Regions from separate parts of the Streptomyces sp. NPDC028419 genome, predicted to be linked through region 2. Evidence: riboswitches for the same ligand, from Rfam matches in the RefSeq annotation. Region 2 holds a riboswitch; the other holds the start of a gene.

Region 1 (4,407 bases), on a different contig from region 2:
TCGTAGCGCCCGGGTGTCACCTGGCGCAGCATGTGCTCGACCTGCCCGGCCGCGGCCGTGCCTGACGCACTCACCCGGTACCCCTCTTCGTCCGCCCGTCGTCCACGCGTACCCCCGGGCCACGCGTGGCCGGGCAATGCGAACAGCTTAAGCGCGACTACGGCAGGTAGAACGGGCGCACGCGCTCACGGATCCAATCGGCCACCGGGTCCTCGACCGCGTCGAGCAGGATCAACTGCACCGGCCAGGGCGGCTGGACCCGTCCCAGGGCCCGCCCCAGGGCGTCCATCGGGGCGTTGCGGTGCTCCGGCTCCCATCCCAGCAGGCGGACACCGACGTACAGCTGCGGGGCCGCGCCCTCGACGCTGGCCAGGCAGCGGTGGGCGGCGGCGACCACCCCGCTGGCCCGGAACTCCTCGGCGGCGGCGGCCAGGAAGTCCACGGGGTCCTCCTGCCAGTCCGGCTCGTACAGCCGGACCCGGCCGCCGGTGGCCATGCCGTCGAGCTCGCTGCGGCCGGCCCGGCAGAGCAGCGCCACGGCGGGCGGCGGCAGCGGGACGCCGACGGCGCCCTCCGGGTTCACCGCGATGCCGAGCTGCGGGGGCAGGCCGCGGGCGAACTCGACGGCGGGCGCGACGGCGAAGTCCATGCCCGTGCCCACACAGGCCAGGAACTGCGCCTCGGAGCTGTAGACGGGCGCGTAGGCCTCGCCGCCGATGTCCATGGTCGCCAGGGTCAGGCTCCCCGCGTCGGGGCCGCCGCCGGCGGGCAGCGGTACCCAGACGTGGCTGCGGGCCAGCGTCTCCAGGATCCGCGGTCCGGCCTGCGGGTCCCCCATCGCCGTGCCCAGGACCGCTTCGAGTTCGTTGGCCGGCCAGCCACTGCCCTGCATGCCCGTGTCTCCCCGTGTGCGTACGGTCGCGAAGGCCGCCGCGGCGCCGGTCCGCGGACCGGCGGCCCGTGGGCCCTGTCACCGGTGAGGCTAATGCGTCCCGGGCCCGGGACCGAAGCCGATCCGGGTCACCCGGGCCGCCGCCGCCCGGTCGAGCAGGACGGCGGAGGCGCAGCCCGCCGGCAGCCGGCCCGCCTCGGCCTCGCGCAGCAGCCGGGTGACCGCGCCGCGGTGCCGGGCGAAGGCGTAGGCCGACACCCCGCGCCCCCGGGCCGCCTGCCCGGCCAGCGCCTCCTCGGCGGTGGCGTCGAGCAGCACCAGGTGCAGCGCCCGGCCGCGCCGGCGGGCGGCCCCGGCCAGCAGCGCCCGTACCCAGGTCTGCGTGCCGCAGTCGTGGACGACGGCGGAGTCCCCCGAGCGCAGCACCCGCCACAGCCCCCAGTAGTGCGCGGCGCGCACCAGCGGGCGGTAGGCGGCGTACGGCAGGGCCCGGGGCATCCGGTGCTCCCAGCGCTCGCGGGCGTCCTGGGAGTCGATCCCGCCGCCCGCGACGGCCCGCTTGATGAGGGTGCTCTTGCCGCCGCCGGGCAGGCCGGACACGACGACGATGTCTCCTTCGGCGAAGCCGAGGCGGGCCGGGCCGCGGCTCGCGCTCCCCCGGCCGCGCAGGTCCCGCACGGCGGCCGCGGGGCCCGCTGCGGCGGCGGCCGCGCCGCGTGGCCGGCGCCCCGGCTGGACCGGTACGGCGCCCACCGGCGCACCCACCGGCGCACCCGCTCCCGCCACCGTCCCGGCCGCCGCTCCTGCCGTCGTCCCCGCCGTCGCGCCGAATCTGCGCACAGTGATCGCCTCCCCCGGATCGGGTCACCAGGACCCTTGCCCCCTGAGTGTAAAGAGACGGTAATGCGGCGGACATGGTTCCGGTCGGTTCGTCGGACCCGGGGCGGGCGGCGGCCCCTTCCGGGGGCCCGCACGCCCATTCGTGGCCGGGCCGTGCAATGATGTGCGCCATCTGGACCCAACTGCATAAAGGCCGCTTGAATCCGCGCGGGAGAGTCCCGGGAGTTGCTCCGCACCCCGGGCGCCGAAGGAGCAAGACCCTCCCTTGAATCTCTCAGGCCCCGTACCGCGTGGATGAGGCAGATCTGAAAAGCGAGCCGTACCGCCTTCCGGCCGGTGCGCTCCACCCAAGGTGCAAGTCGAGGAACTCGGTGCCAATCGAGGAACTCTCGGCGAACCTCTCAGGTTCCGATGACAGATGGGGAGGATCATCCTCGTCATGTCATGTCGATGCCCTGTCGATGCCCCGGGACCTGGGAGCCACACCCATGAGCACTGCCCCCCGCCTGACCGCCCTTGACGCGCTGCACCGTTCCCTCGGTGCGACGATGACCGACTTCGCGGGCTGGGACATGCCGCTGCGCTACGGCAGCGAGCGCGACGAGCACAACGCCGTGCGCACCCGGGCCGGTCTCTTCGACCTGTCCCACATGGGCGAGATCACCCTGACCGGCCCCGAGGCCGTCAAGGTCCTCGACTTCGCCCTGGTCGGCAACATCTCCACCGTCGGCGTCGGCCGCGCCCGCTACACGCACATCTGTCGCGAGGACGGCGGCATCCTCGACGACCTGATCGTCTACCGCCTCGGCGAGACGGAGTTCATGGTCGTCGCCAACGCCTCCAACGCGCAGGTCGTCCTGGACGCGATCACCGAGCGCGCCGCCGGCTTCGACGCCGAGGTCCGCGACGACCGCGACGCGTACGCCCTGCTCGCGGTCCAGGGGCCGGAGTCCCCCGACATCCTGAAGTCGCTCACCGACGCCGACCTCGACGGGCTGAAGTACTACGCCGGTCTGCCCGGCACGGTCGCCGGGGTGCCCGCGCTGATCGCGCGCACCGGCTACACCGGCGAGGACGGCTTCGAGCTGTTCGTCGCCCCCGAGCACGCCGTGGAGCTGTGGCAGGCGCTGACCAAGGCGGGCGAGGGCGTCGGCCTGATCCCCTGCGGCCTGTCCTGCCGCGACACGCTGCGCCTGGAGGCGGGCATGCCGCTGTACGGGCACGAGCTGACGACCGCGCTGACCCCCTTCGACGCGGGTCTGGGCCGGGTCGTGAAGTTCGAGAAGGAGGGCGACTTCGTCGGCCGCGCCGCCCTGGAGGCCGCCGCCGAGCGCGCCGCCTCCGCGGCCCCGCGCAAGCTCGTCGGCCTGATCGCCGAGGGCCGCCGCGTCCCGCGCGCCGGCTTCCCCGTCGTGGCCGACGGCCAGGTCATCGGCGAGGTCACCTCGGGCGCCCCGTCCCCGACGCTGGGCAAGCCGATCGCGATGGCGTACGTCGACGCGGCGCACGCCGCACCGGGCACCTCCGGCGTCGGCGTGGACATTCGCGGTACGCATGAGCCGTACGAGGTCGTCGCCCTGCCGTTCTACAAGCGTCAGAAGTGACGCTTCCCCCCATCGGGAAGCCCGCTTCACCTCGTCAGACCCCTGTCCATCAGCACTCCCCCGCATCCAGGAGAATCAGGTCATGAGCAACCCCCAGCAGCTGCGTTACAGCAAGGAGCACGAGTGGCTGTCGGACGCCGTGGACGGCGTCGCGACGGTCGGCATCACGGAGTTCGCGGCCAACGCGCTCGGTGACGTCGTCTACGCACAGCTGCCCGCCGTGGGCGACATCGTGACCGCGGGCGAGACCTGCGGCGAGCTGGAGTCGACCAAGTCGGTCAGCGACCTGTACTCCCCGGTCTCGGGCGAGGTCGTCGACGCGAACCAGGAAGTCGTGGACGACCCGGCGCTCGTCAACACCGCTCCCTTCGAGGGTGGCTGGCTGTTCAAGGTGCGCCTCACGGGCGAGCCGGACGACCTGCTCAGCGCGGAGCAGTACGCCGAGCTCACCCACTCCGACAACTGACCCAGGGGATCCTGATGTCTGTTCTCAACACCCCTCTGCACGAGCTCGACCCGGACGTCGCCGCCGCCGTCGACGCCGAACTCGTGCGCCAGCAGTCCACCCTGGAAATGATCGCGTCGGAGAACTTCGCTCCGGTCGCCGTCATGGAGGCCCAGGGCTCGGTCCTGACCAACAAGTACGCCGAGGGCTACCCCGGTCGCCGTTACTACGGCGGCTGCGAGCACGTCGACGTGGTCGAGCAGATCGCGATCGACCGCATCAAGGCGCTCTTCGGCGCCGAGGCCGCGAACGTGCAGCCGCACTCGGGTGCGCAGGCGAACGCGGCCGCGATGTTCGCGCTGCTGAAGCCGGGCGACACGATCATGGGCCTGAACCTGGCCCACGGCGGTCACCTGACCCACGGCATGAAGATCAACTTCTCCGGCAAGCTCTACAACGTGGTCCCGTACCACGTCGACGAGACCGGCCGGGTGGACATGGCCGAGGTCGAGCGCCTCGCCAAGGAGTCCAAGCCGCAGATGATCGTCGCGGGCTGGTCCGCCTACCCGCGCCAGCTGGACTTCGCCGCCTTCCGCCGCATCGCGGACGAGGTCGGCGCGTACCTG
Region 2 (4,407 bases):
CGCCGCCGAAGTGACCCGGCTTGGCGAGGCCCACCAGGGCGTTGAGGTTGGCGCCGTCGACGTAGACCTGGCCGCCCGCGTCGTGCACCTGCGCGCAGATGTCGGCGACGTGCTCCTCGAACACGCCGTGCGTGGACGGGTAGGTGATCATCAGCACGGCGAGCTCGTCGCGGTACTGCTCGATCTTGGCGCGCAGGTCGGCGGCGTCGACCTCGCCGTCGTCCGCCGTCTTGACGACGACGACCTTCATGCCGGCCATCACCGCGCTGGCGGCGTTGGTGCCGTGCGCGGAGGACGGGATCAGGCAGATGGTGCGCTGGTCGTCGCCGTTCGCCCGGTGGTACGCCCGTACCGCGAGCAGACCGGCCAGCTCGCCCTGCGAGCCGGCGTTGGGCTGGATGGACACCTTGTCGTAACCGGTGACCTCGCAGAGACGTTCCTCCAGCTCGGTGATGAGCGTGAGGTACCCCGCGGCCTGCTCGACCGGGGCGAAGGGGTGCAGCTGGCCGAATTCGGGCCAGGTCACCGACTCCATCTCGGTGGTCGCGTTGAGCTTCATCGTGCAGGAGCCCAGCGGGATCATGCCGCGGTCCAGCGCGTAGTCCTTGTCCGACAGCTTGCGCAGGTAGCGCAGCATCGCGGTCTCGGAGCGGTGCTGGTGGAAGACCGGGTGGCTCAGGTAGGCGTCCGAGCGCAGCAGCCCCTCGGGCAGCGTGTCGGCGGTGACCTCGTCCAGCGCCTCGATGTCCGCGGTGACGCCGAAGGCGGCCCACACGGCGTCGATGTCGGCGCGCAGGGTGGTCTCGTCGCAGGAGACGGAGACGTGGTCGGCGTCGACCCGGTAGAGGTTGACCCCGGCCTCGCGGGCGGCGGCCACGACCCCGTCGGCCTTGCCGGGCACCCGCGCGGTGACCGTGTCGAAGTACGAGCCGTGCACCAGCTCCACGCCGCCGGCCGTCAGGCCCGCGGCGAGCAGGGTGGCGTAGCGGTGGGTGCGGCGGGCGATCGTCCGCAGGCCGTCGGGGCCGTGGTAGACGGCGTACATGGCGGCCATGACGGCGAGCAGCACCTGCGCGGTACAGATGTTGCTGGTGGCCTTCTCGCGGCGGATGTGCTGCTCGCGGGTCTGCAGGGCCAGGCGGTAGGCCTTGTTGCCGTCGGCGTCGACGGAGACGCCGACCAGGCGGCCGGGCAGCGAGCGGGCGTGCTTGGCCTGGACGGCCATGTAACCGGCGTGCGGACCGCCGAAGCCCATCGGGACGCCGAAGCGCTGGGTGGTGCCGATGGCGATGTCCGCGCCGAGCGCACCCGGGGAGGTGAGCAGGGTCAGGGCGAGCAGGTCGGCGGCGACGGTGACGATCGCGCCGAGGTCGTGCGCCTGGTCGATGACCGGCTTGATCTCGCGGACCGCACCGGAGGCGCCCGGGTACTGGAGGAGCACGCCGAAGACGCCCCGCTCCGCGATCTCGGCCGGGATGCCCTCGGACAGGTCCGCGACCACGACCTCGACCCCGGTGGGCTCGGCGCGCGTCTCGATGACCGCGATGGTCTGCGGCAGCGTGTCCGCGTCGATGAGGAAGACCCCGCCCTTGACCTTGCCCACGCGGCGGGCGAGCTGCATGGCCTCGGCGGCGGCGGTGCCCTCGTCGAGCAGGGAGGCGCCGGAGGTCGGCAGTCCGGTCAGGTCGGCGACGACCGTCTGGAAGTTCAGCAGCGCTTCGAGGCGCCCCTGCGAGATCTCGGGCTGGTAGGGCGTGTACGCCGTGTACCAGGCCGGGTTCTCCATGACGTTGCGCAGGATCACCGGCGGCGTGAAGGTGCCGTAGTAACCGAGGCCGATCATCGGGGTCAGGACCTGGTTGCGGTCCGCGAGCTGACGCAGCTCGGCGAGGACCTCGGCCTCGGTGCGGGCCCCGGGGAGGTTCAGCGCCTCGGCGCTCTTGATGACGTCCGGCACCGCGGCGGCGGTCAGATCGTCCAGGGAGCCGTAGCCCACCTGGGCCAGCATCTTCGCCTGCGCCTCGGCATCCGGGCCGATGTGGCGCTGCTCGAAGGGGATGCCTCGCTCCAGCTGGGAGAGCGGAATGCGGTTGGCGGTCATGTACGGAGGCCTCCTGGTCGTACGACCTGCGAGGGGTACCACGGCGCGGGCACCCGGACGGCCTCCCCCTCTGTCATCTCAACCTGAGAGCTTCACCGGGCCTCCTGGGGATCGCCCGTGGAGGTCCGGCTTTCACCGTCGGTGAGGAAGGGCACCGGAACTGCGATCCGTCGCCCGTCCTGCTTTCCAGAGTGGCCTCGTCCGTGCGGTACGTCTGCCTGAGAGATTCCGGGGAGGAGTTGCTCCTTCGGCGCCTCCGACGAACTCGATCGGAGGACTCTCCCGCACAGGGTCAGCAGCCGTTCCCCAGCCTACCAGCGAGGATCTGGGCACTCCCTCGAGTGGCCCCCTCCCCGGAAATGCACTTTTGTAGTCATTACGGAGGAGTTGCGACCAAAAGGAGGCGACCGTGCAGACCGACATCGATCCGCGCAGCCTGATCGGCCGCAAGGCGTTCGACCGCAATGGAACCAAGATCGGCACCGTCGACGAGGTCTACCTCGACGATGCCACGGGCGTCCCGGAATGGGCCGCCGTACGGACCGGACTCTTCAGCCGCGACGCGTTCGTCCCACTGGAACCGAGCGAGGTGGTGGGCGACACCCTGCGGGTTCCCTTCGAACGCGCCCTGATCAAGGACGCCCCCGATTTCGGGGTGGGTCGCCACCTCTCCCCCGAACAGGAGCTCCAGCTCTACCACCACTACGGCCTGGACGTGACCTTGCCGAGTGACTTCCAACACGGCGACCGCGACTTCGGCCACCTCGCCGGCGGCGAGGCGTAGGCCCGGGGCCGCCGGCACCGGTCCGCGCTCAACCGGTCCCTTCTTTGGCACCTTCGCCACCGACTTCGGCAAGTCCACCGCCCGGCTCCCCCACCAGCGGCAGCGGATCGGACGGTTCCAGGTCGGGATCGTCCATCCGGAAGGTGCGCACCCGGCCCGGCGGCGATCCCGGCCGCTCGAAACGGACGGTCACCCTCCCCACCCCGCTGCCCTGGACCCAACCGGGCCCGTACTCTCCGTGGCGCACATCGGTCCCCGCCGGCCACCTCCGCTCCTGCGGGGGCTCCCCCACGGTCGCGTCAGCGGCCTCGACCCCGGCCCCCGCCTCCGCGGGTACGGGCGCCCCCGCGCCCCCGTCAGCCCCGTCAGCCCCCTCACCCCCGTCCGGCCCCTGCGTCCGGGCCAGCGCCTCGGCCTCGGCCTCCGCCTGGGCGAACAGGTCCTCCTGCGTGTAGTCGGCCAGCCCCGACACCCCCACGCCCAGCAGCCGCACGCCGCCCGTCGTGTCGATCCCCTCCAGCAGCCGCGCCGCCGCCTCCCGGACCACCGCCGGATCGTCCGTCGGGCCCCGCAGGGTCTCCGACCGGGTCAGCGTGGAGAAGTCGTAGCGGCGCACCTTGAGCACGATCGTCCGCCCCGAGTGCCCCGACGCGCGCAGCCGCCCCACGCACCGCTCCGCGAGCCGCTGCACCTCGCCCCGGATCCGGACCCGGTCGTGCAGGTCCACGTCGAAGGTGTCCTCGACCGAGACGGACTTCGCGTCCCGTTCCGCGACCACGGGCCGGTCGTCCAGGCCCAGCGCCATCCGGTACAGCGCCACCCCGTGCGCCCGCCCGGTCATCCGGACCAGCTCGTCCTCGCCGGCATCGGCCAGCTCCCCCACCGTGGTGATGCCGGCCCGCCGCAGGTGCTCCCCGGTGGCCGGCCCCACCCCGGGCAGGGTCCGCACCGACATGGGCGCCAGCAGTTCCCGCTCGGTCCCCGGCTCGATCAGCAACAACCCGTCCGGCTTGGCACCCTCCGAGGCCACCTTGGCCAGCATCTTGGACCCGGCCAGCCCCACCGAGGCGCTGAGCCCCGTCGCCGCCCGGATGTCCGCCCGCAGCCGCTCGGCCGTGACCCGGGCCCCGGCGGAGTCGAAGGCCGCGCCGCCCGCCTCCAGGTCCACGAAGGCCTCGTCCAGGCTGAGCGGCTCCACCAGCGGCGACAGCGCGCGCAGCCGCGCCATCACCAGGTCGCTGACCGCCCGGTACAGGGTGAAGCGCGGAATCAGATAGGCCCCGTTCGGACAGAGCCGTCGGGCCTGCGCGGTGGGCATCGCCGAATGCACCCCGAAGCGCCGCGCCTCGTAGGAGGCGGTCGCGACCACCCCGCGCGGGCCGAGCCCACCGACGATGACGGCCTTCCCGCGCAGGCTCGGCTTCGCCGCCTGCTCCACGGAGGCGTAGAAGGCGTCCATGTCCAGATGCAGGATGGTCGGCGCGGCTCTCACGCCCCCGATGCTGCCCTACGCCACTGACAA

Evidence for each region. Region 2 has a riboswitch for glycine ahead of gcvP (aminomethyl-transferring glycine dehydrogenase). Riboswitches for the same ligand answer to the same signal wherever they lie in the genome.
Region 1: another riboswitch for glycine. It lies ahead of gcvT (glycine cleavage system aminomethyltransferase GcvT); the one in region 2 lies ahead of gcvP (aminomethyl-transferring glycine dehydrogenase).

Annotation. Positions count from the first base shown of each region.
Region 1 covers NZ_JBVHUE010000009.1:164,832-169,238, forward strand. The annotation lists gene ACZ4UB_RS13540 (enhanced serine sensitivity protein SseB C-terminal domain-containing protein) at 1-74, opposite strand, end outside; gene ACZ4UB_RS13545 (enhanced serine sensitivity protein SseB) at 158-892, opposite strand; gene ACZ4UB_RS13550 (AAA family ATPase) at 983-1,645, opposite strand; glycine riboswitch at 1,931-2,031, shown strand; gene gcvT (glycine cleavage system aminomethyltransferase GcvT) at 2,221-3,336, shown strand; gene gcvH (glycine cleavage system protein GcvH) at 3,419-3,802, shown strand; gene glyA (serine hydroxymethyltransferase) at 3,817-4,407, shown strand, end outside.
Region 2 covers NZ_JBVHUE010000013.1:8,998-13,404, reverse strand. The annotation lists gene gcvP (aminomethyl-transferring glycine dehydrogenase) at 1-2,101, opposite strand, end outside; glycine riboswitch at 2,298-2,396, opposite strand; gene ACZ4UB_RS16970 (PRC-barrel domain-containing protein) at 2,511-2,885, shown strand; gene ACZ4UB_RS16965 (DNA polymerase IV) at 2,914-4,377, opposite strand.